2 regions of the Priestia sp. FW507-14D1A genome follow, and region 2 is predicted to be linked to the other one. Evidence: a T-box and tRNA genes for the amino acid it is inferred to sense, from the RefSeq annotation. Region 2 holds a T-box; the other holds one or more tRNA genes.
What was found. The T-box of region 2 lies ahead of trpS (tryptophan--tRNA ligase). A T-box ahead of a tRNA ligase gene usually reads a tRNA of that ligase, here a tRNA-Trp.
Positions count from the first base shown of each region.

Region 1: it has a tRNA-Trp gene. The T-box ahead of trpS (tryptophan--tRNA ligase) is inferred to sense a tRNA for this amino acid. The anticodon was not compared.

Region 1 covers NZ_JBYSWQ010000005.1:232,340-247,893, forward strand. The annotation lists gene AC3WJG_RS18780 (hypothetical protein) at 1-8, shown strand, start outside; gene AC3WJG_RS18785 (hypothetical protein) at 108-344, shown strand; gene AC3WJG_RS18790 (DUF2339 domain-containing protein) at 518-2,173, shown strand; gene AC3WJG_RS18795 (DNA topoisomerase III) at 2,301-4,382, shown strand; gene AC3WJG_RS18800 (FAD-dependent oxidoreductase) at 4,851-6,185, shown strand; gene AC3WJG_RS18805 (GerAB/ArcD/ProY family transporter) at 6,212-7,333, opposite strand; gene AC3WJG_RS18810 (GerAB/ArcD/ProY family transporter) at 7,690-8,808, opposite strand; gene AC3WJG_RS18815 (hypothetical protein) at 9,313-9,582, shown strand; gene AC3WJG_RS18820 (phospholipase D-like domain-containing protein) at 9,892-11,286, shown strand; tRNA gene AC3WJG_RS18825 (tRNA-Trp) at 11,508-11,581, shown strand; tRNA gene AC3WJG_RS18830 (tRNA-Leu) at 11,608-11,689, shown strand; tRNA gene AC3WJG_RS18835 (tRNA-Gly) at 11,709-11,780, shown strand; gene AC3WJG_RS18840 (Na+/H+ antiporter NhaC family protein) at 11,995-13,395, shown strand; gene AC3WJG_RS18845 (GerAB/ArcD/ProY family transporter) at 13,594-14,694, opposite strand; gene AC3WJG_RS18850 (Ger(x)C family spore germination protein) at 14,715-15,554, opposite strand, start outside.
Region 2 covers NZ_JBYSWQ010000002.1:944,611-960,164, forward strand. The annotation lists gene AC3WJG_RS13165 (ABC transporter permease) at 1-187, opposite strand, end outside; gene AC3WJG_RS13170 (peptide ABC transporter substrate-binding protein) at 285-1,931, opposite strand; T-box leader at 2,598-2,802, shown strand; gene trpS (tryptophan--tRNA ligase) at 2,879-3,868, shown strand; gene AC3WJG_RS13180 (YjbA family protein) at 3,898-4,647, opposite strand; gene opp4C (oligopeptide ABC transporter permease) at 4,948-5,862, opposite strand; gene opp4B (oligopeptide ABC transporter permease) at 5,874-6,839, opposite strand; gene opp4A (oligopeptide ABC transporter substrate-binding protein) at 6,868-8,607, opposite strand; gene AC3WJG_RS13200 (ABC transporter ATP-binding protein) at 8,651-9,634, opposite strand; gene AC3WJG_RS13205 (ABC transporter ATP-binding protein) at 9,634-10,656, opposite strand; gene AC3WJG_RS13210 (DUF2268 domain-containing putative Zn-dependent protease) at 10,883-11,656, opposite strand; gene fabF (beta-ketoacyl-ACP synthase II) at 11,763-13,004, opposite strand; gene AC3WJG_RS13220 (beta-ketoacyl-ACP synthase III) at 13,044-13,982, opposite strand; gene AC3WJG_RS13225 (hypothetical protein) at 14,239-14,439, shown strand; gene AC3WJG_RS13230 (ComZ family protein) at 14,468-14,662, opposite strand; gene AC3WJG_RS13235 (NAD-dependent epimerase/dehydratase family protein) at 14,740-15,554, opposite strand, start outside.

The sequences.
Region 1 (15,554 bases), on a different contig from region 2:
CCCTATAAACCATATATATGGAAAAATAAAGAATAATAAAATTAATTTGTTAAAATAGCAATATTTGGGGTATGTAATAGGTATAACATTAAAAAGGGGTGAAAGAAATGCATTATTATCGTATTTCAGAGGGAGACCATGAAGAGTATTGTGAAACGATTCTGCTTCATGAAAAGAAGTTTTGCAAAGAAACATTTCAATCTATGGTGCGAGAAGCAATGAATAATAAGCCCGGTAAAATTGACCGTGTGGATATTGTTAAATATTTAATTGGTCACCATAGCTTTCAAGTAGCCCACATCGAAGCGGGATTTCATAGTACATACAGCGAGAAAGTGACATAAAAAATGCAGCACATCCTATACAACGAACTTTTCTTTTGAAAAGGGCGCTGTATTTTTTTTTGCTTAAAATAGAATGTTTCTAAGTGATATTCCTTTTAATGGTATAATAGTTAAGTGCTGTAAGATATACATATAAAAATCACAAATACTTTAAAGAGAAAGGGTGAGGAAATATGGAAAAAGAAAGAATAGAAGAACTTGAACGAAAAATAAGCAGTTTAGAAGAAGACGTAGCCAGGCTAAAGTCGCTCGTATATAAAACAAATTCTCCAAGACCAAAAACAGTTCACGCTCCTCCCAAGCAGCGTGAGGAGACGACTAAACGTCCTGCTCAAACAGCAGCTAAAAGCTCACAGGCAATAGAAGAACCCGTTGATTGGGAAAAAGTCCTTTTTCAAACATGGCTGCCGAGAATTTTTATTTTTGTATTTATTATTGGCGTGCTATGGGGATTTAAAGCAGCCTCTGACTATGGGTTAATGAATGAAAAAGCAAAAGTTGTTCTCGGTTTCGCTGTTTCAATAGGTTTTGCTGTGACAGGTCATTTCCAAATTAAAAAGGGCAGGTTGGTGCTCGGGCAAGTACTTGTAGGAGGAGCTATTCCTATCCTCATGTTGACGACGTTTGCGATGCATAGCCTGTATCATTTAGCGGGACCAACGCTTGCTTTTATACTAAATGCGAGCTGGATTATCCTAGGGATTATCGCGACAGTCTTTTATCGTTCACAGGCATTAGGTATTATTAGCGCGGTTGGAGGCGTACTAGTTCCTTTTCTTATTGAAAGTAATTCGCCTAATGCGCTCGTTTTCATTGGCTATGAAACGCTTCTGTATATTGCCTTTTTATATGTGGCAATCAAACAAAAATATTCAATTTTATATGTTCTTTCCGCGGTACTATTAAATCTTACGCTACTCATTTATTACTCGTTTGTCGGTGATAATGGTGTAAAAGAGTTATTAGGTATGGCAATTCTTATTCAGCATTTATGCTTAATTTCAAGTTTTTTTCTATCACAATCCGTACTCCAAGTATATGCGTTTACCCTTTTATCGAGTTTAGCAGTTACGTACGGCTGGCTGCTCGCCGTTTTTGACGATGGCACGACCACAATGGTGCTGCTTGCGCTAGTTATTATTTACGCATTAGGTGTTTACGCAGTAAGAAGTTCTAAAGAGAAATTTGAATTTTTTATTACCTATTTAATTGTTGCAGTAGCGTTTTTTATTCATCAGCTCGTCGATTTAAGAGAAGGAGTTATTTTATATGTGATTCAAGGACTTGCTGTTTACTATATCGCCATGACGTATAAAAATCTACTTCATCAACTATTTTCTTATACGATTTATATACTGAGTGCAACGTATATCTTAGTTACACCAATCGAACGAGTGTTGTCTCTTCCGACATTAAATTGGATTGTTGTGTTAGCTTCTATTCCAGTATTTATATGGATCAGCATTCAAAAAACAGAACGGGATGAGCACGATATATTCAAAATTGGAGGAAGTATTGTTTTTTCTATTCTTTCTTTAATTTTTGCTACAGAAGTGACGGTCGCTGGCACCAATCACCTTTCCACTAATCCGCAAACGCTTATTATGACGGCCGTTTGGTTAGGGATGTCCATTGCAGCATTTGTAATAGGATCACTTAAAACGTTTAAAACAGCAACGTATATCGGCGTGGGCATTTTGTTCTTAACACTTTTTAAACTCATTTTATACGATTTACCTTTTATCCCAATGGCTATACGGGCCTTGTTATTTATCGTCTTAGGAGCTATCGGTTTAATTATCTCGCGACTATTTTATAAAAAGAAGTAGCTCGAAGCTGAAGAGAAATTCTTCAGCTTTATTTATTATAATATGATTATGTAAACTTAATCTTGAAGTCGTACAAAAGGTATACAATCATGTATAATGGAACAAGTGAATTGGAGGTATACATAAAATGAAATCACTTGTATTAGCAGAAAAGCCAAGTGTAGCACGTGATCTTGCGCGCGTACTTGGGAGCACACAAACAAAAAAAGGGTATATTGAAGGACCAAAGTATGTCGTAACATGGGCACTCGGTCATTTAGTTGAATTACAAACACCAGAGGATTATGATAACCAATATAAAACATGGCGCTTAGAAGATCTGCCAATCATGCCTGAGAAAATGAAATTAAAAGTAATTCGTAAAGTGAGCTCGCAGTTTCGTACAGTATCCGATCTAGCAAAAAGAAAGGATATTGGTGAGTTAATTATTGCGACTGATGCAGGGCGCGAAGGAGAGCTTGTAGCACGCTGGATTATGGAAAAGGTACGCTGGAACAAGCCGTTTAAACGCCTTTGGATTTCGTCTCAAACGGATAAAGCAATTCGTGACGGATTTAAACAGTTAAAACCAGGAAAAGAGTTTAATCGCTTGTATGATTCAGCCGTTTGCCGTTCAGAAGCCGATTGGCTTATCGGTTTAAACGTAACGAGAGCGTTAACGACTAAATACGAAGAACCATTGTCGGCAGGAAGGGTACAAACACCGACGCTTGCGATGATAATTGAGCGTGAACAAGTAATCAATACATTTAAACCTAGTGAATATTGGACGCTTACAGCTCAGTTTTCATCTTTTGAAGCCGCTTGGCAAAAGGGCAATGAAAAGCGTATTTTTGATGAAAAACGCGCAAAAGAGCTGCACTCAAAATTATCAGGTGAGGCAGTTGTAAAAACAATTAAACGTAAAATGCATAAAGAAGCGCAGCCGCTTCCTTATGACTTAAACGAACTGCAGCGAGATGCTAACAAACGCTTTAACTTCTCTGCTAAGAAGACATTGAATGTACTTCAAAAGTTATATGAACAGCATAAGTTAGTCACGTATCCACGTACAGATTCTCGTTATTTAACAACAGATATGGTTTCTACTATGAAAGAGCGCTTGGAAAGCATCTCTGCTGTATATAAAGAAGAAGTTCGTCCAATTTTAAGAAATGCACAGTTGCCAAAGCGAGTGGTTAATAACGAAAAAGTAAGTGATCACCACGCTATTATCGTAACGGATCAGCCTGTATTTCTCCAGGACTTATCAGCTGATGAACGAAAGCTGTATGACTTAATTGCAAAGCGATTTATTTCATTATTTTATCCTGCATATGAGTATGAAGTGGTTAAAGCAGAGCTTGAAGTAAATGGGGAACAGTTAGTAGCAAGCGGAAAGCAAGTCGTGAATGCAGGCTTCAAAAAAGTTTCTGGTGGAGACTCAGAAGCAACGGTGAAGCTGCCTGATATGGAAGAAGGCAGCAAGCTGTCCATTCAAGATGTAACGATGAAAAGTGCATTTACAGAGCCGCCGCAGCGCTATACAGAAGCGGATCTTCTTGGACAAATGGAAAAACATAATTTAGGTACCCCGGCAACACGTGCAGATATTATTGAAAAACTTCTGCAAAATGAATCCATTGATCGCCAAAACAATCGTCTGCACGCAACCAAAAAAGGGAAGCAGCTGATTGACCTAGTAGCAGATGAGTTAAAGTCGCCTGAGCTTACGGCTAAGTGGGAACGTGACTTAGAAGCAATTGCTAAAGGAAAAGGAAATGCAAAAGAGTTCTTAACAAATATTCGCGAACAAACAGAAAAGCTAGTTAAGCAAGTAAAAACGAGTAATCAAACGTACAAACCTCATAATTTAACGGGCTCTAAATGTCCGGAATGCGGTTCTTTCTTGAAAGAAAAGAAAACAAAGCAAGGAAGAGTGCTCGTTTGTTCAAGCCTTGAGTGCAGCTATAGACGCGCAAAAGACCCTAAACTATCAAATCGACGCTGTCCGCAGTGTCACAAGCGAATGGAAATTCACTCAGGAAAAGCGGGTACGTACTTCCAATGCCGTTCATGTCAAGTAGTGGAGAAAGCTGAGGACAAAAAGAAAAAGATTTCAAAACGAGAAGAACGAAAGCTTCTTAACAAATACAATGATGATGGAGCATTTGGTTCAAGCTTGGGTGATGCTTTAAAACAAGCTCTTCAAGATAAAAAAGATAAATAATGTAGAAAAGTGCGATACCACGGTATCGCACTTTTTTCCTTTAATATGGATTAAGTGATGAGTAAGCAAGGTGGAGTGGAACAATGAAAAGAAAAAGCAGGGGAATGATCGTTTAATCTCGTTCTTTATAGTAGGAGTGATGGTACTAATCATTTTAGCGATGACTCTTTTATCGGTCTTATTTTTTTAATGGAGAGTGCGCTGGATAGTGAGTTTCTACGTAAAAAACTAAGCTGATGAAGTTTTTCATCAGCAGCGCATCGGCAAGAAAAGCGTATCATATCAAGCTTTAAAGAACCCTGTAACATATTTTTTTAAAAAAGTATGTGATTTTTTTCACATATCTCTTGAAAAAGGACAAACATGTTTGTATAATAAGAATTGTAAAAGATATGTGAAACATTTCACAATATATGTGAAAAACTTCACAATATCATATTTTCTATAATCCTAAGGGGGATATCATCTATGAAAATTGCAGTAGTAGGGTGTACACATGCAGGAACGGCAGCAGTAAAAAATATGGCAGAACTTTATCCAGAAGCTAAAATTACAGTTTATGAGCGAAATGATAATGTTTCATTTTTGTCTTGTGGAATTGCGCTCTATGTAGGCGGGGTCGTAAAAGATGCAAATGGCTTATTTTACTCTTCACCGTCTGAATTGCAAGAGATGGGTGTAAATATGAAAATGAAACATGAAGTTACGAATATTGATACAGAGGGTAAAAAAATAGCTGTACGAAATTTAGAAACTAACGAAGAATTTGAAGATACATTTGATAAACTAGTGATGACAACTGGATCATGGCCGATTATTCCAAACCTTGAAGGCATCGACTTAAATAATGTTGTGCTTTGTAAAAACTATCAGCATGCTAATCACATTATTGAAAAAGCGAAGCAAGCGAAGAAAATCGCCGTAATTGGTGCGGGCTATATTGGTGCGGAATTAGTAGAAGCATTCGAAGTGTATGGAAAAGAAGTGACGTTTATTGATAGTGCTGATCGCATTTTAAATAAATATCTTGATCCAGAATTTACGAATCTAATGGAAACTGAGTTTGAAAATCGAGGAGTTAAGTTAGCATTAAACCAAGCGGTTACTAAATTTGTAGGCAGGGAGGGATCTGTTGAAAAAGTAGTGACAACTGAAGGCGAATACGAAGCGGATCTTGTTATTCTGTGTGTTGGCTTCCGTCCAAATACAGACTTAGTAAAAGGACAAGTAGACATGCTTCCAAACGGCGCAATTGTAGTTGATGAATATATGCAAACAAGCAAAAAAGATGTATTTGCAGCCGGAGATAGCTGTGCCATTTATTACAATCCAATTAAGAAACATGCCTATATTCCGCTTGCTACCAATGCAGTTAGAATGGGAACATTAGTAGCTCAAAACCTTGTTAAGCCAACGATTAAGTACATGGGAACACAAGGAACATCAGGCTTGCATATTTATGATTACAATGTTGCATCTACCGGCATAACTGAAACAGCAGCTTCTCTTTTTGATATGAATGTGAAAAGTATCACAATATCAGAGAATAACCGACCTGAATTCATGCCAACGTACGAAAATATTACGTTGAAAGTAGTATATGAAGAAGAAACAAGACGAATTGTAGGCGCACAGGTTATTTCTAAAATTGATGCTACTCAAGCAATCAATACATTGTCTGTCTGTGTACAGCAGGAGATGACGATCGATGAGCTTGGCTTTATGGACTTTTTCTTTCAACCGCACTTTAATAAGCCTTGGCATTTCTTAAACCAAGCAGGACTTCAAGCGCTTCAAGCATAAAAAAGCAGGTGACTACCTGCTTTTTTTTATGTAGATTTTATTATCTTTTTTATTTTAGCAGGTCTAAAGCGGATCCAGCCTATAACAAGAAGAATAAAAGGATAAAAAGCCCCTACGAAAAAACTATAGGGAATCCACGTTTCGGCTAACCATGTTTTTTGATAGATAATGGTTGGATAAACGATAATAGAAAAAGTTGTAACGATTAACCCGATCGGTAGCGTTAGAAATCGAGTTTCGTTGACGTTAAAAATGTGGCAAAGCCCAGCGATAGAAGCATGAAAATAAAGAGAAACTTTAAAGAAAAGAGTAAGAAACCATATAATAGCAATAATTACTTCAATTCCTTGCAGAAAATTTCCCAGCTCAATTCGCTTAGCCATTTCGTATACAGGAAACATAGTAGTTGAAGAATGATAAGAGCCAATCACCATTATACAAAAGAGAATGATCGCTACCATAATAAATCCACCTAACAGACTTCCGCTCATTAAAGCTTTAGCACCTTTTTCAGGTTTTCTTAAATGAATAGGAAATACCATCATTAAAGGAGCAAAAGTAAAATAAGTGATGCTAAGAAAGGTGAAAACCGAATGAGTAAGCGGCTTTAAGTGAATATCTAATAAAGGCATAAGGTTTTCGACTTTCATTTGAGGAGTCAGTGAGAAGATGAAAATTCCGAGAAGGCCAATAAACCAAGGGAAAAATATTTCACAGCAGCGTGCGATGGTTTCTAGTCCGAGTCTTGCTCCGAACACAACCACAAGCATAAAAATAATGTGAATAGCAATCAGCGGAGTTTCCATCATAATATGTGTATTTAAAAAACTCCCCACGTAGTATACAATGCGGCTGCATGTTATGACAGTAGACGTGACAAATAAACAAGATACACCTTTTCCTAGATATTTTCCAAACACTGCTTCATTGATTTCTATCAGATTTTTATCTTTAAATAACAGTCCGAGAGCTATATATACTTTCACTAATACAAATCCGCATACTACTCCAAGGATAGCTGGAATCCAAGCGGTTTGTTTAGAATCTACAGTCATAGCTGCTGGAGCAATAACAATTGTGCTTCCAATTGTATAAAGCATAACGAGCATGCGAAATTGAATCGTTGAAATTTTAACTACAGGTTTCACTGTATTCACTTCCTCGTCTTAACGTCTTAAGATAATAAATGAAGTAAAAATATGCTGATTGGCTTGAAGATAGCAGCTGATAAATCAGAAGGATTTGGAACATTTAAACCAAGTGCTTTACAGATGCTTACGACCATTCCGATTGCAAGAACTGTATAGAATAGCCAAAGTTCTTTCTTCGCCTTTTTTTGCCGTAGTTTAGGTACTTCAAACTAAATGACGAGCGTGCAAACAATAAGTAACCCCAATACCCCTAGCATACACTAGCTCCTATACATGAATAATTAGTGTTATATTTTCCTGAAAAATAATTACTTATACTGAAGGTGCATTCTTTACTAAAGGTTTGTGAGTTGCTATCCATTGCTAGAACGCCGCTTTTTGTTTTGAATAAACCCTGCAATTAAAAGGAAAAGTGGATATAAGATGCCTACAAGTAAGCTGTAGGGAATCCACGTTTTTGTATCCCAATCCTTTTGATAAGAAACGCTTGGATACACAATAAGGGAAAGGGTAATCATGATGAGTGCGACTGGAAAAGAAAATAGTTTGTAGTCCTTTATATGAAATACATTGGCAAACCCCAAAAGAGTAGCGTAAAAGTAAATGCAAAGTTTAAAAAAGAGAGTAATAAACCACAAAATAGCAATGACTACTTCAATTCCTTGAAGAAAGTTTCCTACATCAATTCTTCTTCCTAATTCATAGCTTGGAAACATGGTGATTTGGGAGTAATAAGGACCAAGTACTAGAATTCCGAGTAAGATTAACGTAACCATCACTAGTCCACCGGCTATATTACCTATATAAAAGGATTGAGTTGCCTTTTTTGTGTCTGGTGTATGAGAAGGAAAAATCATAAGCAGAATGGTATAAGTCAAAGAACTCATGCTTAAAAACGTTAAAACAGCACGAATAAAAGCTTTTGGATGGATTTCGAACACCGGCTGAATATGCTCTATTTTAATTTGAGGGATCATAGACAAAATAAGAAGTCCGAATAATCCGACAAACCAAGGAAATAAAATCTCGGCACTTCGTGCAATAACTTCTATTCCTAGGCGTACTCCTACGATGACCACACCCATAAATGCAATGTGGATGGCTGTAAGCGGCGTGTAGGGAAGAATTTGTGTAGTGAGAAAATTTCCTACATAGTAAAGAACTTGACTGCTGATAAATAAATTGGATAACACAAAAACAGCAGAAACGATCTTTCCAAATAGTTTGCCTAAAATTTTTTCGTTCATTTCCATCAGCGTAAGCGTTGGAAACATTTTTCCTAGTGAGGTAAAAAGCAAAACTAAGCCAATTCCTAATGCTACACCAAAGAGTGCGGCAATCCAGGCATCTTGATGAGCATCAGCTGTAATAGCGGCAGGTACAACAATAATTGTGCTTCCGATGCTATACAAAGTTACTAATTTGCGAAACTGCGCAGCTGAAATATTGATTTCATTAAGCAAAATGAGCACATCCTTTTGCCATATACACTAATTAAGTGATCCAACGGAATAATAAGTGACTTAAAGGTTGAAACATTACTTCTACCCAATCAGAAGGGTTGGGTAGAGGCAGCCGAAAGATTTTTGCAAGAGCGATTATGATGCTGATTGTCATGAACACAATAAAAATGTTCCGTTCCTTTTTATGAGAGTGTTGAGGTAATCTTTTTATTTCCATCCATATAATCCCTGCACAAATGATCAAAAAGGAAAGAAACAAGTGCATGCAGTCAACCCCAATACATTTTTTCGTTCAGATAAGCTATTCGTATGATGTCCGCTAAAGAAAGTGATTATACATTTTTGTAAAATATAGAAAGCATTTCAGGAGATAGAAGATATTTTCTAGGGCTCTTAAATGATTGAGGGATTTGTTATGAGGAATATTCACTTAGCTTTAACCTATTGAAGCGTCGTATGAATAAGTAGAAAAATGCCACACTAAAGAGTGAACAAATGGAAAGGAGCACTATGATGAAAAAATTCCCATACAATAAAGATAAACAACAATCGTTTCAAGCAGCACAGCAGGGGCATAAAGAAGCAGTAGATGCATATGAACAGGCAAATGAAGCTAAAAATGATGCATCGTACGGACATGAAGCGAAGCAAGCGATAGGTGAAGTGAATGAAGCCTCTCAGCAAATTGAGAATGCGCTTGAAAATGCTTCTGAAACACAGCGTCAGCGTTTAACAGAGTTTCAGCAAGATATAGAAGATATGGAGAACGACCTTAATCAGTAAAAGAGCCGCTGTTTTACTTAGGCAGTTTCACAATAGAGAGTATAAATTGTAAAAGCAGAAGGTAATGAACTTCTGCTTTTTTTATTGGTAGTGTAAACGTAGGTTTCGTGTATATAATTGCTTCTAGCTGTTGTTTGGAGGGAAAGGCGAAGACTGGCACGGAAATCAACAGTGGTGTAACAAATAATCCATCATTCCATTCTTATTTTAAAAGGTATAGAAGTTAAAAAAGTAAGAATCCTAATAAAAACAGAACAATAAGAATGGAAAGGGATTGTGACAGGAAATATGCTAATAAACATACTAATAATGATTGTCGTATTGTACTTCATATATGTATTCGTAACTGCAGTGGTACTGTTTTATGTCCCTTTACACAAGGGAAAAGACTTAAAAGTAATGAATACTGAGAATTTTTACGGGAAGAAAGAATCTACAGACCGAGTTATGCTTTTGGAAAACGGCTATTTTTCAGGGCTTGTTCGAATGCAGATGATTCAAGAAGCGAGGCATACAATTGATATTGCGTACTTTTCCATCGGTAAAGGTCGTTCTTCGGATTTACTTATGGGCGCTTTATTCGAAGCTGCGGATCGAGGTATACGTATTCGCGTGCTGTTAGACGGGATCTCTCATGGGCTAAAAGGCAAGAGGAAAAATGTTCTTTATGCTCTAGCTTTCCACAATAATATAGAATTAAAGTACTATGAGCCCTTCACTATTTTTAAACCTTGGACATGGCATAATCGTCTTCACGATAAAATAATAGTAGTCGATGGCCAATTAGGTATTATTGGAGGACGAAACATTGGAGATAAATACTTGGCCAGTCAACCAAATAAAAATTTTGTCTATGACCGTGATGTGCTGATTTATAACACAAAGCAAGAAAGTCATAGTGTCATTCTCTCAATGGAGAAGTATGTAGAGAAATTATGGAATCATCCGTATACACGAAAAGCTTTTCCAAAGCTCAAGAAAACTAAACAATTTCGCGGTCTTTCAGGAAAGAAATTGTTGATAGATCAATACGAAGAGGCCAAAAAAGCAAACGAACCTTTTGTCCATCCTTATATTGTATGGAGAGAAGCAACGATCCCTACAAGAAAGATTTCTTTTATTACAAATCCTATTCAACGAATAAATAAAAGCCCTTTTATATGGAAAACGTTTATTAAGCTTTCCCAGCAAGCTGAAAAATCCATTGTTGTTCAAAGCCCTTATATCGTACCAACAAAAGAGATGGAACAGTATATAGATAAGCGAGTAAAACCAAAAGTGCAAAGAATTATTTTAACTAATTCTATTACATCCACTCCAAATGCTATGGCTTTTTCTGCATACTTGGGAGTAAAGAATCGCGTTCTAAAAGCTGGTTCGAAGCTTTATGAATATCAAAAGCCTTATTCAATTCACGGGAAATCTGTTGTTTACGATCAGCGTTTAAGTGCAGTTGGTTCTTTTAACTTAGATTCGCGCTCTGCATTTTTAAATACTGAATCCATGGTTATGATAGATAGTGAAGAATTTGCAGCCCAGTTAACAGGAGCTATTGAAGCTAAAATTTCTCACAGTATGCTTGTGGGAGATGAGGGAGAACCTGTGGATGTTAATACGGATTCTCAAAAAAACGTGCCTCCTGTAAAATCTGCACTCCTACATATTCTTTCGGTCTTTACACGATTTTGGAGACATTTTGTATAGTACTTTGTTACAGCAGAGTCTCTAAAAACAAATAGCGGAGATTAAAGAGGACTGCAGCTGGTGAAGGGAATGTGTAAAAAGCTGTGATATGCCTCACAGTTTTTTGAAAACCGCTAGTACTAGTTATGATTCATCAAAAGATCTATTGACGAAATTCCATATATGTTTTATTATGATGTAGCGTCGTTAATAAACGAGATTCTTTTGAAGAGGTCATTTCTAGGGGCATAGTTTAAAGGTAGAACTACGGTCTCCAAAACCGTCAGTGTGGGTTCAATTCCTACTGCCCCTGCCATTTTGGAGTTATCTTTTAATTCACACGCGGGTGTGGCGGAATTGGCAGACGCGCTAGACTTAGGATCTAGTGTCTTATGACGTGGGGGTTCAAGTCCCTTCACCCGCATCTTTACTTTCATATACGCGCGGAAGTAGTTCAGTGGTAGAACACCACCTTGCCAAGGTGGGGGTCGCGAGTTCGAACCTCGTCTTCCGCTTCTTTTCAAAAGCAGTTTGCATGTGCAAACTGCTTTTTTGTTGTAGAAATAAAGAGTTTTATTATGCTGTTTGTAATCAGAAATATTTTATTAAAGCAGTACTGCTTATACGTGTTGCTTTCGTGAATATACACATAATATTGGGGTTACATTAAAAGCTAATGAACGATACGTGAAGACATCTAATATGGTTTTTAAGATAGGGGAGAGTCCTATGGAATCTAGTTGGTTTTCGATTATACCGTTTTTAATTGTTATTCCCATAGCTATTTTCACGAAACAAGTGCTGCCAGGGTTGTTTTTAGGCTTATTAGTAGGTGCTTATTTAATTGATCATTCGATTATCGGAGGTGTTGAAAAGCTACTTCACTATGTTGTACAAGCTCTTAGAAATAAAAGTAATATAGAAATCGTCGTCTTTTTATACGCGTTTTCAGGGCTTATCGGAATGATTAAGATGGCTGGAGGAGTTAAGGGGTTTGTGGAAACAGCTGCAGAAAGAATTGATACAAGAAAAAAAGCCCTTATTTTAACCTATGTTTCAACCATTGGAACATTCAGTGCTCCCACATTTCGTTTTGTGACGATCGCACCCATCATGAGAGCGCTGCTGAAAAAAGTGAAAATGACGACAGCAGAGCTAGGGTTTGTTATTGAAACAACTGCTACTCCTGTTATCGTCTTAATTCCTGTGGCAACGGCATTTGTAGGGTATATGGTCTCAATCATTCAAATGGCAATTGATCATCAAGGCATAAAACAAGACGCTTATTCTTTGTTCATTCAAAGCATTCCTTATAACTTCTTTTCGATTGTGATTATTCTAGTAGGGATTTATTTCAGTTTTTTTCATCATTCAACATCTACGGCTCCTATGAAGCTGGAGGAAGAAGACGAAAAAGATTGGCATGATTGTCATCCTTGCGTGTCGAAGGATTTGCCTTCTAAGCCTTGGAATCTGTTAGTACCTTTACTTGTTGTGATTTCACTTACTTTACTTTTAACATGGTGGAGCGGGCATCATAAGAGCCACAGCTTTTTTGAAGCATTTATTAAAGCAGACGTGCTAGAAGCGATGGTAGTAGCTTTAATTATCACTACGTTAATTACCCTCATTTTTTTCTTGTTTCAGCGCTTTACATTACAGAATTTGCTTAATGGTTTTATCACAGGAGGCAATGACTTAATGTCCGTTATTCTGCTGTTATCGGTAGTATGGGGATTATCCGCTGTTACAGAAGACTTAGGTTTTTCAAATTTTGTGACGGCACATTCTAAGTGGATTCCTCAAATGTTTGTCACTCCTTTTATGTTTGTGTTTGGAGCTGCTATTTCTTACTTTATCGGGTCTGCTTGGGGGACATGGGGGATTTTAATGCCGCTTGGCGTATCGCTTGCAAGTTCTGCAGATCTTTCTTTGCCATTAATTATCGGTGCGGTGTTTGCGAGCGGTTCCTTTGGAGCATTTTCTTCACCTTTAAGCGACGATACGAATACCATCGCCAAAATATTAGATTTATCTGTTATTGAATATGCCAAATATAAATTAAAGCCAGCTTTAATTGCAGCGGGAATAACAGTTGCTTTCTATCTTGTTGTATCTTTCTTGTTTTAAATGAGGGAGTAGCTATCTATTCTTCACTTTTCATTTTTTTTAGCTTAACGTATGCATACAGCCCTAGTGATAGGCACACTAGCATGATACAAGTAAGCGGAAATAAGATTGTATTAACAAAATGATCATAAAACCATATATACACGAACATCACCTCGATAATTTTAATGCCATTTTTCTATTTATTAGAGATATATACTATCTGTGCTGCTTCTTCCTATTTTTCAAAAAGGCGATAATCAAAAGCAGTATAGGTATGATAGAAAATAGCGGCATATGTAAAAGAAATCTCGCTACGTGCAGCCCTTCATAAAGGTGTTCTTGAAAATTACTAGCGATTGTAATCGACAGAAATAACACAATGATGCCTAAAGGATATGCTAGACGGGAAGGCGATTTAATTTTAAATAAAGTAGCTGTACTTATTATAGAAGCATAAAACAAGATGCTAACTTTAAAATAAATCCCAATAACCATAGCGAACATAAAAAATACATCTAGACGCTCTAAAAAATCAGCTACTTGGATCGTTTGGACAGTACTCAGAAGAGGGAACTGTGATCTTGTCGTCAAATCAACTCCAAGCACGCTAATGTTAATGATCATCGTAATAATTAGGTTAATTCCGCTTAATCCCGTTGCGCATATCATGGTGACACTCGCTTTTTTGGGATTGCTCAAATAAGGAAGAAGCATGGTAAATACAATAGCTTCCGTGAAAGGAAAATACAGCGTTTCGGTTAAAGCAACTTTTGCAACGGGCAGTACTCCTTCTTTTAATACCGGCTGTAAGTTCTTAAAATCAATTAGTCCTGAGCTAATAATTAAGATGAAGCCTGCCACAGCCAGAAAGTACATAAAAATAAACAGAAGCTCTCCTGACCGGGCTATCGCTTCAATTCCTTTTCGGGTAATATAGATAATGACCAGCATTAATAAGGCATTGGCAATAAATAAAGGCGTATCGGGATAAGCAAAAGTAAGAAGCATCTCTCCGAAATCTCTTAGAACTCGTGATGCATCGTATAAAAAATAAACGATATATACGAATGCAAGAAGCGTTCCCAGTGCCTTACCTAAAATTTTCTGCATATATTCTGTGGGCAGGAGGTCCGGATAGTAGGAATAGAGCTTGTGATAAACTAAAAAGAAGAAAAAACTGCACAGCATTCCAATTAAAATAGCTAGCCATGCATCTTGCTTTGCTCTCATTGCAAGAGGAACTAATAAAGCACTTCCCAGCTCGAATAAAACCATGAGAATAAATAACTGAGTGGCGCTAATTTTTGCTTTTTCCATATAGCCAGAACCTCCTTACCTCATTGTTGTTTTTCTTTTACGCTAGAGAGAAACGATTTATTGCGCAGACCTGTTCGGCGAATGTAAGCTTCTACTTTAACGTCTACATCTAATTTTGGAAAATAAACGTCATCCCATTCTGATTTGAGTTTTTCCCACTGATTAGGCCGCGTGCGTGCTAGTGCTTCTCCAAATCCAAAGATGTCAACTTTGTCTGTCTGAGCTTGTTTAATAGCTGTTTGTAATTCTTTTTTTATTTCTTTACCTGCAGCTTTTTCCATTTTTTTGATTGCAGCAGGTTGACGTGTATCAACAGGGACCTCCACTTCTCCAAGATCGCCTTCTACGCGAGTGTGAACGGACGCATAAGGTTTTCCTTTTACCATTTTTACAGATACATCCGTTTTTTGACGAACTGTTTGATAGGCAAGCGCTTCTTTTTTTCCTTTCCAGTCTACATTAATGTCGGTTCCTTGTATTTTATCAAGAATCCAAACGCTGCCTCTGGCTGGACTATTGTACAGCCAGTCGATTAACTTTCCATTTTTAAAAACAGCAATGCCAGAAGCACGAAGGGTAGCTTCTGGTGCGCTTTGCTGGAGGTTATCTAATTTTTCTGCTTGTTGAGGATTTCCAACTAAACGAAAACCCGAGACTAGTGCTTCTCCTCCAGGAGATTCGAGAGATCTCATCACTTCTTGAAAGGAAACCTTTAGATTTTCTCCCCATTTTCTTTGAGTGAACTCCAGCGTTTTCATAATTTTGTTTGCTGGAATTTTATCGACAGGCGTTAGTGCTTTTACCAAATCAGCAGCACTTGACTGGTTGGCGATTACTAAGGAAGTCGTAATTCGAAACTC
Region 2 (15,554 bases):
ACTGATGGTACCAAGGCTGGTCTAGACCGTAATACTGATTTAGATTTTTTTGAATTTCAGGGGGAAGCTGCTTTTCTGATGTGAATGGACCTCCTGGAACAGCACGCATTAAGAAAAAGGTCGCTGTTACGATCAGCCATAATGATAGAAACATATAAATAAGTCGTTTTCCTATATATTTGAACACCCTGACACACCTCCATATTTTTACAAAATTCGCGCACAAGAAAGAAAAGTATATGGAGCACCAGGCCCCATATACCCTTTGTCATAATTGATGTTACTTACTCAAAATGAGCCCATTTAATCTGAATGTCTCCAAGTCCAGACATCACAACATCTTTCAGCTGCTTATCTTGTACCCAAGCGTTTGTATAGAAGTAGATTGGTGCCACTGGCATTTCATCCATGAAGATACCTTCTGCTTTTTTCAACATTTCCAGACGTTTTTTAGGATCTGTTTCTTTTTGAGAGTCAATTAATAACTTTTTATATTCTGGGTTTTCCCAGTTTGTATCATTGTTTCCGCCTTTTTTATCACGGAACAATTCTAAGAAGTTGATTGGATCGTTAAAATCTCCTAACCAGCCCATACGTCCAACTTGATAATCTCCTTGGTGTAATTTTTCAATGTAAACAGCCCACTCAGAGTTGTCTAACTGTACTTTAATACCAAGGTTTTTCTTCCACATATCTTGAACAGCTTGTGCAATTTTTGCATGTTTTTCATCCGTGTTGTATGAAACCTTAATTGCTGGTAGTTCTGAAGCGTCTTTAAGGCCCATTTCTTTCAAGCCTTTTTCTAAATATTCTTTTGCTTTTTTCACATCATTGTCTTTGAAGTAACCTTTTTTGTTGTCTTCAAACATTGTTGGTGGTACAGCCGCCATCGCTGGAACTGAACCGTCTTTTGTAATTTGTTCTGTAATACCTTTACGATCAATTGCATAAGCTAATGCTTTACGAATGTTCACGTTATCTAAAGGTTTTTGTTCTGTATTAAACTTGTACCAGTAAGTACCTGCAATCTCTTGAATGTTTAATGAACCGTCTTTCTTTAATTCAGGAAGTGCATCAGCTGGTAATTGACCAGTAGGCATACCCGCCCAGTCTACTTCACCGTTTTTGAACATTGAAAGTTCAGTGTTGTTATCATTGATCATGTACATTTCAACTTTTTTAAGTTTTACAGCATCTTTATCCCAATAGTTTTCATTAGGAACTAACTCGATTTTGTCATTATGTTTCCAAGTTTTAAGCTTGAAAGGACCGTTTGACGTATAGTTTTCGCCTGCATTTGTGTACCATTTTTCATTTGATTCAGCAATTTTCGTATTCACTGGGAAGTACGTATAGAAAGCTGTTAATTCTAAGAAATATGGCGTTGGATTTTCTAATGTTACTTCAAGCGTTTTATCATCTGTTGCTTTAACCGCAACATCATCTAATGAACCTTTTCCTTCATTAGCAGCTTGTGCATTTTTAACATAGTATAATTGATATGCATATTGAGATTCGTTTTTAGGATCTAACGCCCATTTCCATGCATATTCGAAATCTTTTGCTGTGACAGGGTCACCATTTGACCATTTTGCATCGTCGCGAATCGTAAACGTATATTTCGTTTGATCATCGCTGACCTTCACATCTTTCGCCATTGCATTTTCAGGTTTTCCATCTTTACCGATACGAGTTAAACCTTCAAATGTTTGTAATAATACGTTTGATGACGTTGAATCATTAGCTAAGCCTGGGTTTAGTGAAAAAGGCTCAGTTTTAATGTTTACGCGAAGCTCTTGCTCTTTTTTCTTGTCGCCGCCATCACTGCTAGCATTTTCACTGCCACCAGATTCTTTGTTAAATCCACATGCAGCTAAAAACAAGCTCATTACAAGCAGCAAACTGAAAAGAATCGACAACCTTTTCTTCATTGCGTGTTACCCCCTATTAAATTTTGTTTGTGTGGCAACCATATTTTTTTGATATGCACTAATTTCTTAATCCTCTTTCAATACAAAATAATCAGTTATTTTTTCACATAGTAGAGCATTAAAGACCTCACTGCAAAATTATTCTTCTACTCTATGAAACTGTCATCAATTGTTTACATGCTGTAAATCCAATGTATGCGCTTAATATGTAGAAGACTCATTCATTACAAAATTCGCTAATTGAAACAAAACATTGTCTATTTTGTGTTTTCTGAAAAATTAAGAAATTGTAATACCTTTGTAAAAAATATGTTTGTTACGCCTATTATAAATATTTTAAAAATTTATTGCAATACTATTATTTAATGGTATTTTTTTGTCATGAGGGAAAAAACCTTATCTTATAAGGATTGTGCCTACTTGTCAGACTTCTAAAATCTTTTTTGTAGTATAGGTATTACAAGAGTATTACAAAGTTATTAGAAATACTAAATAAAAGATTTTTACCAAATCCTCCACCAATTTTTCATCAAGAAATGCTTTAATTAAAAGGTTCTTGTCTTTTTTTGCCGCTGAAAAATTCCAGTAAATTGTCTTATAAAACTTTTTAGCGATAAGATGTTTAAATTCCTGCTTTTTCGCGTTATAATAACGAATAACTATATAATTAAAGCTGTGAAAAAGAGTAGTATGCAGAATTTTCATTTTTAGAGAGTTTGTGGCTGGTGAGAACAAACATTGAAACCTGCAGAATGGACTTTGGAGCTTTCAAGTGCAAAGCTTGAACGTTGACCTCAACGTTACATGAATAAAGATAGTTCACAATTATGTGTGCTAATTAGGGTGGCAACGCGGTCCATTCGCCCCTAGCTTATGCTAGGAGTGGATGGGCCTTTTTATGTTGTATCCGTAAATTAGCATCATATATGTGCAGATGAAAGGAAGATTTGATGAAAACAATTTTTTCAGGTATTCAACCAAGCGGTACAATCACTTTAGGTAACTACATTGGAGCGATGAAGCAATTTGTTGAACTTCAACATGACTATAACTGTCATTTTTGTATTGTAGATCAGCATGCAATTACAACGCCTCAAGATCGTTTAGCACTTCGTAAAAACATTCGCAGCCTTGCTGCTCTGTATGTAGCGGTAGGAATTGATCCAGCGAAATCGACTTTATTTATTCAATCGGAAGTGCCTGCCCACACAGAAGCGGGATGGATGTTACAGTGCGTAGCGTATATCGGTGAACTTGAACGCATGACTCAGTTTAAAGATAAATCTGCTGGAAAAGAAGCAGTATCAGCAGGATTACTAACTTATCCTCCATTAATGGCCGCTGATATTCTTTTATACAACACCGATTTGGTTCCAGTTGGTGAAGATCAAAAGCAGCATTTAGAATTAACGCGTGACCTAGCTGAGCGCTTTAACAAAAAATACAATGATATTTTCACTATTCCTGAAGTACGTATTCCAAAAGTGGGCGCACGCGTCATGTCTCTTCAAGATCCTACGAAAAAAATGAGCAAGTCCGATCCAAACCAAAAAGCTTTCATTACGCTTTTGGATGACGCTAAAACAATTGAAAAGAAAATCAAAAGTGCCGTAACGGATTCAGAAGGTATTGTTCGCTACGATAAAGAAAATAAGCCAGGTATTTCAAACTTATTAAGTATTTATTCAATCCTAGCCAATAAATCGATCGAAGACATTGAAGCGATGTACGAAGGCAAAGGTTATGGTGACTTTAAAGCTGACACAGCCAAAGTGGTAGCTGAAGCACTTGCTCCAATTCAAAAAAGATATTATGAATTAGTTGATTCTAGCGAGCTAGATGATATTTTAGATCAAGGTGCCGATAAAGCAAATGCAACGGCTAATAAAATGCTTCGCAAAATGCGAAACGCAATGGGAATTGGCCGTAAACGTTAAAAAAAACGACTGCTATGCAGTCGTTTTTTTTAATTAACTTTTGGCTCTTGTTCAATTTCCCAAAGTTTTTCAAAGAAAGGTTGTCCTTTTACTAAGCGCTCGCATAATAATTTATGCTTCGGTGACCACCCTGACTTCGTTTCATCGTATAGCTGACTCCACACGTCTTGAAACGGCATCTCTTGAATGTCTTCGTACTTCGTTGGATTCCACTCCGTGTACCAGTAGCGGATTTGAGCTGTATTTTTTGTTGTATGTAGCTGATCAAGTGCCATAAATAACAGCTGTTTTAGCTGACGTTCTTTACGTGTTAGTCCTCTCATCGTTTCAGGAGACGGTGAAAGAATATGATGCTCTTTTTTATTCAGCTCGTCTTCACTGAACTTATATTCTAGCTCTTCTTGATCCGCAATCATCTCATAGACTAACTGTTCCTGTCTTGGAATTAAGCGGCTTTTTCGAATTGGAATATGATATCCCATCGTATCAATTGCTAAAATATTCGTTCCATCTGTAACGATAAAACAATATTCAACCTGCGTGCGTTCATGATTTTTCCGAATGTATGCTTTCTGATAGACATCTTGTAGTAGTTGTTGAGGTAGCTCGGAAAGATCATTTTCAATGTAATGAAATAAAATCGGATTTACTTTTAATAACGGTGCTTGATCGAGCAGTTCTACACAATCGTCTTTTCTCCACTCATGGAAATGACACACATTATAACCGTTTTCTTCGCCTTCAAACCAATTAACCCATACATCATGAAGATATAGCATAATTTACCCCTCACTTACTATCTGTTTGTTATCCATCAGTATAGGCAGAGAAAGGAATTTTTATTCCAAATGATGTTATTTTTCTAAAAATTAATTGTAAAATACCTTCGTTTTTGGCTATTGTTCAAATGCACTTATTTCAAAGCACAGATATAACGCCAGTGCTAATGATTGCTAAAGGCTTCATGAGCTATATCGACCCCTATAAGCAGAAAAAAATCCGAGTTTCTTCTATAGTAATAGGTTTGTCAGGAGGTCTGACAAACCTAAAAAAATCTATCACACTTTTGTGATAGATTTTTAACGAAGAGATTTGGGATTCAAAGCATCTTTTAATCCTTCACCAATGAAGTTGATAGCTAGGATTGTAAATGTAATAGCTAAACCTGGCGGAACCCACATCCAAGGCTTATTCTGCAGCACATCTGATTCCCTTGCTTCTGTCAGCATATTCCCCCAGCTTGGCGTATCAGCCGGCACGCCAAAACCGATAAAGCTAATCGCTGACTCAAACACAATAAGGATCGCCATCTGCAAACTGGCTTGAACCACAATCGTTGAAAACACATTTGGCAGCAAATGTTTAAAGATGATTTTAAACGGGCTGCACCCAATGGAAACAGCTGAAAGCACATATTCATTTTCTTTTTCAGCCAAGACTTTGCTTCGAACCAGCCGGGCCGTACTTCCCCAGCTTAGGAAACTAACAACTAGGATGAGCGTCCAAACGCCTGAGATCTTTCCAATTAGGATTGTATTTAACACTACAACGAAAACAATTAGCGGAAAGTTTAATACAAAGTCTGTAAAACGCATTAAGAATTGATCCACCTTGCCCCCGTAATAACCCGCAATCGAACCAATAAAAGTTCCGATTAAAATAACGAGCGTTGTACAAGCAACTCCAATCAGTAACGAAGTTCTTCCTCCATACAATGTACGTGCAAATACGTCTCGCCCATTTGTATCCGTTCCAAACCAATGCTCACTAGAAGGCGCTGCATTCATCGCCATATAGTCGATACGTGTAATATCTGCTTTTGTAAGCAGCGGTGCAAAAATGGCAAGAAGCGTAATCACAATCATAAAAGCTAAACTTATCATGGCCAGTTTATTTTTAACAAACTTCTTTCGCGCAATCGCCCATGGAGAAAGGTTTTTAGGAGCTTTCATATTCACTTCTGGCTGTACATCTTTTTTCGTTACAATTTCCATACTTTCTCCTCCTAATCCAAACGAATACGCGGATCTGCTACGCCGTATAACAAATCAGCAACCAGATTCCCAACCAGTGTTAAAATTGAAAACAACATTGTAAGCGACATCATAACTGAGTAGTCACGAGTTGCTACAGAGTCAACGAACAATTTTCCGATTCCTGGATACGTAAAGATCGTCTCTGTAATGATAGAACCGCTAATGATTGTTACAAGATCAAACCCTAAAAACGTAATAAGCGGAATCATTGAGTTGCGTAAGATATGAACATTATAAATTTTAGATTCTTTTGTCCCTTTTGCTCTAGCAGTGCGCACAAAATCTTTGCGACTGTTTTCAATAATATCATTGCGCAAAAACTGGGTATACTGAGCGGTCGACATCAAGCCAAGAATCAGCGCGGGTAATATAACGTGATGAATTCTACTTTGAATAAATTCCCATGATCCCTCTTTCAATCCTACTTCAACAGAACCGCTAAATGGAAACCAACCTAACTGAAAGGAAAATAAATAAATGCCTACGATCCCTGCGATAAACGATGGAACCGCTAATGCAAAGTAATTATATCCTGCAATAAAGTTATCTGCTAAGGTATACGGTTTTCTTCCTGCATACATACCTAAAATAAATGCAAACACATACGTAATCAAAAGCGAAGTCAAAGCTAAAAAGATAGTATTAGGCATACGCTCTAAAATAATATCTAATGTCGGTAACTTATGAGTTGTTGACTTTCCTAAATCTCCTTGTGCCACTCCTTTTACCCAGTTCCAATATTGAACGTAGATAGGATCGTTATATCCTAGCTTATCACGCATTTCCTCAATGTATTTTGGATCTGTATTACTAGGGTTGATTTCTCCCCCAAAAGGGTCCCCTGGCATCATTTTTGCCAGGGAAAACACAACAAAGGAGATCAGAATCAACATTGGAATCATCCCTAAAATACGTCTTAGTGAGTATTGCAGCATCGTTGACTCTCCTTTACATGTAAAATACTTATTCCGTTACAGACCATTTCTCCGGATCTACAACTACCGTTGATGGATCTAGAGTTACGTTTTTCACACGCTTATTCACAGCATAAATATTGATATTTTCCCATAAAGGAAGTGCTGGCAACTGCTCATTAAAGAATTTTTGCCATTTTACATATACATCTTTACGGTATTTATCATCAAATGATTTTTCGCTCAAACCGTCTTTAAGCATTTCATCAGATTCCTTATTTACCCAACGCCCATAGTTCCATTCAGCATCAGAGCTCCATAATCCTGTAGGATCTGGATCTGAACCAGTGTCCCAAGAACCAAAGAACGCTTCTAACGCCTTATCATCGTTATCTTTCATTTCATTGTACAAGTTAAATTCAACAAGTGAACCCGTTGCTAATTTTGTTTTAATACCAATATCATTCCATGCTTGCATAATAGCCTTCGCACGACCCTCGAAGTTGGCTGGACCAGCATAGTGACCGAATGAGATCGTAAATGGTTTTCCGTTTGGATCTTCTACAAAACCGTCATTATTCTTATCTTTATAACCAGCTTCAGCTAATAATTTTTTAGCTTTTTCTGGACTATACTTGTACTTTGTTAAATCTTTTTGGTCAGCAGCAATCCAGAATACAGACGGAATAACTGTGTTAGAAACAACCGCTTTGTCGTTCATAAATGCTTTTACCATTGCTTTTCTATCTATTGCATAAAGCAATGCTTGACGAAGTTTTAGATCTTTGAACTTTTCGTAATCATCTACGTTTTTACCAGCATTTTGATCACGATGTCCAAATCGTAGACCAATATACGAATAACTAGTTGATTTCCCTTCCAAAAAGTCTAAGTTTTCCGCTTTTTCAACTTGCCCTAAATCAGCTGGACGAACATCCATAATGTCGACATCGCCTTTTTTCAATGCTCCGGCGGAAACAGATGGATCCAGTACTTTTACAACAACACCATCAAGATGGGGTTTACCTTTCCAATAATCATCATTGCGCTCCATTTGGACATATTCACTTGCTACTACTTTTTTCACTTTAAACGGTCCAACACCAATAGGCTCTTTACGAACTTGTTTGGACTCTGCAAGATCTTTTACAGCAATTCCTTCATAGTACTTTTTCGGCATTGGATATGGCCACAGATTGTCTAAGTTATTTACACGAACTTCTTTAAACGTTACTTTAAATGTTTGTGGATCTACTACTTCAACTCCGGAAATAGAATCCGCTTTGCCGTCGTGATATTCTTGAGCGCCTTTAATGTGCTCAACGTTTACATAGCGTGGACCTGTATAGTCTTTATCGGCAATCGTTTCATACGTATATTTAAAATCATCTGCAGTTAATGGATCTCCATTATGCCACTTAATCCCCTTTTTTAATTTAAACGTGTAAGTTAGTTTATCACCACTCACATCCCAAGTAGCTAAGTCAGATTTAATCTTTAATTTCTTATCATAAGTAAAGAGACCTTCATTGATAAATTCTAAGATTTGGCTATCATATGCACTACCATACAATGCGTACTCAAAAAGCCCTTCAGGCGCTCCGTCAATCCCATACGTAATCGTCCCGCCATCTTTTGGCTTGTCTGTTTTTGCACCTTCAGTTTTTGTTTCTCCGCCTTCTTTATTACTAGAAGATGAAGAACTGCTTCCACCGCTGCATGCCGCTAGAAAAAGCGATAGCACAAGCAAAATGGAAACAAGTGATAAAAACGATTTCTTTTTCATCATGACGTTCCCCCTATTTAACTAATAATCTGTTCGTATGTAGCTTTTACGAGTTATATAAATGGCAAGCTACTTGATGGCCAGGTCTCACCTCCTTTAAGGCAGGTTTCGTTTGGCTGCACTCCGCCATTGCATGTATACAGCGAGGATGAAACGCACAGCCTTTTGGCGGATCAATTGGACTTGGCACATCTCCCTGTAAAATAATACGCTGTTTTTTCTTTCGCGGATCTGGTTCAGGTATAGCCGATACAAGCGCTTGCGTATAAGGGTGCAATGGCTCTGCGTACAGACTTTTCTTATCAGCAATTTCCACTAAACCGCCTAGGTACATAACACCTATACGGTCACTCATATGTTTAACAACACTCAAATCATGGGCAATAAATAAAAAGGTTAGGTCGAATTCTTGTTGAAGTTCTTTTAGAAGGTTTAAAACTTGTGATTGGACAGAAACGTCGAGTGCCGATACCGGTTCATCAGCAATAATAAGTTTTGGACGAAGTGCAAGTGCACGTGCAATTCCAATCCGCTGACGCTGTCCACCGGAAAATTCGTGAGGATATTTATAGTATGCATCTTCCGGTAACCCTACTTTTGTAAGTAGATTCATAACTTCTGATTTTAATTGATTGGTTGATTTTCCTGTAAAATTCCGAATTGGTTCAGAAATCACATCTCCAACCATTTGCATTGGATTGAGGGAAGCATAGGGATCTTGAAAAACCATTTGAAAATCTTGTCTAATTTTACGGAGAGAAGTTCCTTTTGCTTCTGTGATATCTTTACCATCGAAAATAATTTTTCCGCTAGTTGGTTCCAACAGTCTTAAAATCGTTCTTCCTGCCGTGGATTTTCCACAGCCAGATTCTCCTACTAGACCGAGCGTTTCTCCTTTTCGAATAGCAAAAGAAATACCGTCAACTGCTTTTACATCACCAATTTTCTTTCGGAAAAATCCGCCGTGAATAGGATAGTAGGTTTTTAAATGCTGAACTTCTAGCAATACATCTTTCACCGCTTTAGTCATTAGCTTGTCTTCACTCCTTTTGACGGATAGCTATTTTTATACAGCAGACATGCGACATCATGCCCCTGTGAATCCTGGCGAAGAACAGGCGTAACGGAACTGCAGTCTTCCATTGCATGAGGACATCGGTTAACGAAACGACAGCCTGTCCGCGGCATGTTTACAAGAGAAGGCACAATTCCTTTGATCGTATTTAATACTTCTACATCATCTTCCATGCGTGGAATTGAGTGAAGAAGCGCTTTCGTGTACGGATGTTTTGGGGCATAAAATAACGTATCAACATCTGTATGCTCCACAATTTTTCCGCCATACATGACAATCACTTCATCACACATCTCAGCAACTACTCCCAAATCATGTGTAATCATAATAATAGACATATCATTGCTTTCTTGAATTTCTTTTAGCAATTCTAAAATTTGAGCTTGAACCGTAACATCTAGTGCCGTTGTCGGCTCATCAGCAATTAAAAGTTTAGGCTGACAAGCTACCGCCATGGCAATCATGACACGCTGCCTCATTCCTCCTGACAGCTGATGCGGATATTCATCGATGAGCTTTTCGGATCTCGAAATACCAACGCTTTTTAAAAGCGCAATGCTTTTTTCACGCGCTTCCGCTTTCGATATATTCATATGGTTAAACAATACTTCCTGCAGCTGATACCCAATGGTTAACACAGGATTAAGGGATGTCATCGGTTCTTGGAAAATCATTGAGATGTCTTTCCCCCGAACATCATTCATCTCATCTTCTGATAAGTGCGTAAGATTCTTTCCGTTAAATAAAACGCTTCCGCTTCTAATTTGACTATTTACTTTAGGTAATAGCCCAATAACGGATAAAGATAATACGCTTTTTCCACAGCCAGATTCTCCTACAACCCCTATAATTCGCTTTCGTCCGACTTGAAACGACACGTCGTCCACAGCATTATGCCAGGAATCATTAATGGAAAAAGCAGTTTGTAAATTTTTCACTTCTAGTAAAGGTGTTGATTCGACGGGCTTTTTATCCATTTATAGTGCACACCTCATTTTTCTGAAAATTGTTATATTTGAATAAGATATTATTACAATTTCATTACAAAATCAATATATTTTGAAAATTAATTATATTTTTTATTTTTAAAATAATGATTTCTGAATATCCCTTCGGCACTTTAACGCATAAACCTCCTAATTTTTTGTTGAAAATAGGATAAAATTTACTATTTTTAATTTTAGGTATATAGAACTTGTTTTTTTACAGTTGGAACGCAGATTTTTTTAAGATAGTATTGGTGCTAAGAGGAAGCAGCTGTGTAGTAGTTAAAGTGTGAGGCTTCATACATGAAGTAACAAGATGATAACCAATATTGTAGCCCATCATTTCTGGATACCAATTTTGGCCGAATAACAGTTGATCATATTTCTTTTCATCAGCGCGCAGATTGTAATAAGGTTTAACATGCTTTTCCCACATTTTTTTAGCTTCTTCAATGGTATAATAATTTGTCCACGGAGCTAAATATTTTTTACCGCAATACTCCTCTACAGCTCTTTCAGCTAACCCTTCCATCATCATAGCGTCTAACAAAGTAATCGTTTCATCAGATTTATTAATGGCTTTTAGCCTGCAAACGTGATGGTATTCATGGGTAAGTACCGCTAACATTTCTTCATCAGATGTATGACTTGTCATAAACACAAATAATTTATCGGTAAAAGCGACACCTGCTCTTCCATTAAATTCACGCTGCATTTTTCGATTTCTAGGATTGCTTGGAAGCACTAGTACTGCTACATCGGGCCCATTCCATGCTTTTTTAAGCTTCTCATAATGTGCTTTAACTTTCTTCCAAACCTGTCTTTTCTTCATTTCTTCTAATTCTTTTATAAACATTAAAGAAGGCGGACACATTCCATAGTTAAAAAGTAATTCCATATATTCTTTTTCTTTTAATTTCTTAAAATAGCGCGCAAGATAACGGCTTATTTCTTTCGGCTCCGTCCAAGTAGAAGTTGAAACAATCGGCATGTTTTCCCCTCACTTTCTTCATCCTTTTGTTTCATGATATGTTCACAGCTGCTCTTTTGGTTATTAAAAATAAAAAAAATTCTAGGCATCAGCCTAGAATTTTTCATTATGCTTCGTATTTTTTAAAGATGATTGTTGCATTGTGACCGCCAAATCCAAGTGAGTTGCTTAGCACCGCTTTTACTTCTTGCTTACGCGCTTTGTTTGGAATGTAGTCTAAATCGCACTCTTCATCAGGTGTTTGATAGTTAATTGTTGGAGGAAGAATACCGTCTTGAATTGCCTTCACACTAAAAATAGCTTCTACTCCGCCAGCAGCTCCTAACAAGTGGCCAGTCATTGACTTTGTTGAACTAATTGCTACTTTTTGAGCGTGGTCACCAAATACTTCTTTAATAGCCATTGTTTCAAATTTATCATTGTATCCTGTACTTGTACCGTGAGCATTGATGTAATCAATATCACTTGGCTGTAGGCCTGCATCTTCAATGGCATGACGCATTGCACGAACGCCGCCTTCTCCTCCTGGAGCTGGCGCTGTGATATGGTGAGCATCTCCTGTTGAACCATAGCCCACAATTTCAGCATAAATACGTGCGCCGCGCGCTAGTGCATGTTCAAGCTCTTCAAGCACAATAACACCCGCACCTTCTCCCATAACGAAGCCGTCGCGGTCTTTGTCAAACGGACGAGATGCTGTTGCAGGATCTGGATTTGTAGAAAGTGCTTTATTCGCACAGAAACCAGCAATAGATAAACGCGTGATTGGCGCTTCCGTACCGCCCGTCACCATCACGTCTGCATCTCCGCGTTGAATGACTTTAAACGCATCACCAATAGAGTTTGTACCTGTGGCACATGCCGTTACCGTACAAGAGTTCACGCCTTTCGCCCCTAAAGCAATAGAAACTTGTCCTGTTGCCATATCAGGAATCATCATCGGAATGAAAAATGGACTTACACGGCGGGCACCTTTTTCTAATAACGTTGAATATTGGTTTTCAAACGTTTCCATACCGCCAATTCCAGAACCAATCCAAACGCCGACGTTTGGAGCAATTTCTTCTGTAATAGTCAAATCCGCATCTTTAACAGCCGCCAATGCAGCTACCATTGCATATTGAGTAAAGCGATCCATCTTACGAGCCTCTTTGCGGTCAATAAAATCTTCCACGTTAAAATCTTTTACTTCAGCTGCTACTTTAGCCGGGAATTCATCTGCATCTAGTCTTGTTAAAGGACCAACGCCAGACACGCCTGCTACTGCGTTTTTCCAAGCTGTTTCTACGTCATTTCCAATTGGTGTAAGCCCACCAAGTCCTGTTACAACTACACGTTTTTTATTCATCGTACATTCATCTCCTTCAGTTGCTTTAAAAATGTAGTGTTATTTTCCCCATCTAATAGCAATAGCTCCCCATGTTAAGCCGCCTCCGAAGCCAACCATTACAATTAAATCATCATCTTGAATTTTCCCTGCTTCAAGCTCATGAACAATTGAAATTGGAATCGATGCTGCTGATGTATTGCCATAGTATTGGATTGTTTTAGACATTTTTTCTTCAGGCAAATCTAATCGCTGTCTTGCAGCTTCCATAATACGAATATTCGCTTGATGAGGTACAAGAAAATCAACATCCTCTTTTGTTAAACCCGCTTTTTCAATTACATTAACAGCAGATTCCCCCATTTGTCGAACAGCAAACTTAAATACTTCACGTCCGTTCATGACAATATGATCAAGCTCGTTTTGATACAAGTGCTTGCCTCCCGTACCGTCCGACCCTAGTTCAAAGGATAAAATACCTCGTCCTTCTGATACAGGTCCCATTACAACTGCACCTGCTCCGTCTCCGAATAAAACAGCCGTGTTACGGTCGTCCCAATCTGTAATCTTAGAAAGCTTTTCTACACCGACCACTAATATATGCTTGTAAGCATTGGTTTCAATAAATTGCTTAGCTGTAATCATGCCGTACATAAACCCTGCACATGCAGCACTCACATCGTAAGAAGCTGCTTTTTTTGCTCCCAATTTTTCTTGTAGCATACATGATACTGTAGGAAACGGTTGATCTGGCGTTACCGTAGCAACAATGATCATGTCAATATCTTCTGCTTTGACGTTAGCTTTATGTAAAGCTTCAACTGCTGCTTTATAAGCTAAATCAGATGTGTCCTCGTTATCAGCTGCAATTCGGCGCTCTTGAATACCTGTGCGCGTACGAATCCACTCATCTGATGTATCCATTACTTTTTCAAGATCTAAATTTGTTACAACTTTCTCTGGTACATAACGTCCAATTCCTAGAACACCAGCGTTCATATCAACCTCTCCTTTAAATAAAAGGCTTATATTCCTATAAAACCTATATCCGTCATTTCATTTATCGATTATATAATCAATTATTATGAGTTGGTACTAATTTTACTTCATTTTTTATTTTTTGTCTATATAGGTGTTCGTCCTACTCAGGTATCTATCATGCTACATATAGTAATCATACGGGACCCTCTTACTCTAGTATGGAACATTAGGTAAGAACTTACCCACCATTAAAATAGTGAAAGGAATGAGTATCATGGCAAGAAGACAAAGAAATGAAGGTTTTTCTGATTTTATGTTTGGAGCTGGGCGCAGAAAATCAAGAGAAGAAAGAGAACGAGAGGAGTGGGAACGATTATTTAAACAAATCGATGAAATTGTACTCGCCGTCGAAGAACTAGCTCCTCTTCTTAAACAGTTTGCCCCTTTAGTCGATTTATTTTCCAAACAAAAATAACAGCTCGGATTCTACCGAGCTGTTTTCTTTAGTTGTTTTCATTTTCAGCTAATGCATCTTGCTTGCCAAGCTCATAAGCGTCGTTCATTACTTTTGTTAGTAATGTCAATACCGGCTGTACGTGTTCCATTGATAACTCAACGCCTGTTTCATCTAAGATCTGTTTTGCTTCTGGCAAGTACTTCATTGCAATTTGCATGAATTGCATATTTTGCTCTTCCATAGTGAAATCTCCTTTATTAAAAACATTTATTCCTCCTTATATTAGCGAATCTATTCTATAAGTACAACTTTCTCCTTTTAATGAAGAGGTAAAAAGAATGTTCTCATATGTTTTTTTTGCAGATAAATGCCTTCTTTAGCCGTTACTTTTGAAGAAAAATGCAGTAGTTCTTTCGCTTTCCTGCTGATTTCATATTTTTCTTGAGCCGCTTCTTCCTTCACCTCCATATGAGTAATGTTTGCTCCTGCGCTCCAAGGCTGTAACTTTTCTTCCACTAAATGAACCACTTCATATGAATATGCAGCAGTTTTACAGCGTCTAAGTGCACTGACGGCATCTTCAATGTAAATAATAAAATCCGTGCCTTCCATAATGTTAAATGCCTCTTCGTACCCGGCAATATTTTTGGAATAGCACATTGACAAAGGCTGCCAAGGTCCGTAAAGAGTCGGCGTTCTGACAATTATAATGGGCCATCCATCATCTTTATATTTCTCTATCATTCGCTCAAAATGAACGTATAGCCTTCCTTCACTACTGTCCGGTTCTGGAATCGTTGTTTCTTCAATCTTTCGCTGCTGGTCTCCAAATACGCGCATGGTAGAAACAAACACAAATCGAATGTTGAATTGACGGCATTTGTTAAGCGCTTGAATGAGCACTTGCTGCGCTTTTTGCATTTCTTGTCTTAAAAAATCAGGATGATAAAAATCTCCTCCATCGAAATACGTAAAGTAGACAATATCCGTTTCTGAGGTGATCATATCTAATGACTCTCCTACTTCAGTCGATGCATAATTAGCGTTTCGCCCTAAGAAAAATTTCATCTCTTCCTGCAAATCATCTTCTTCTTTATGAGCAGAATGTGTATACCCTTTTACTTCTGTACCTT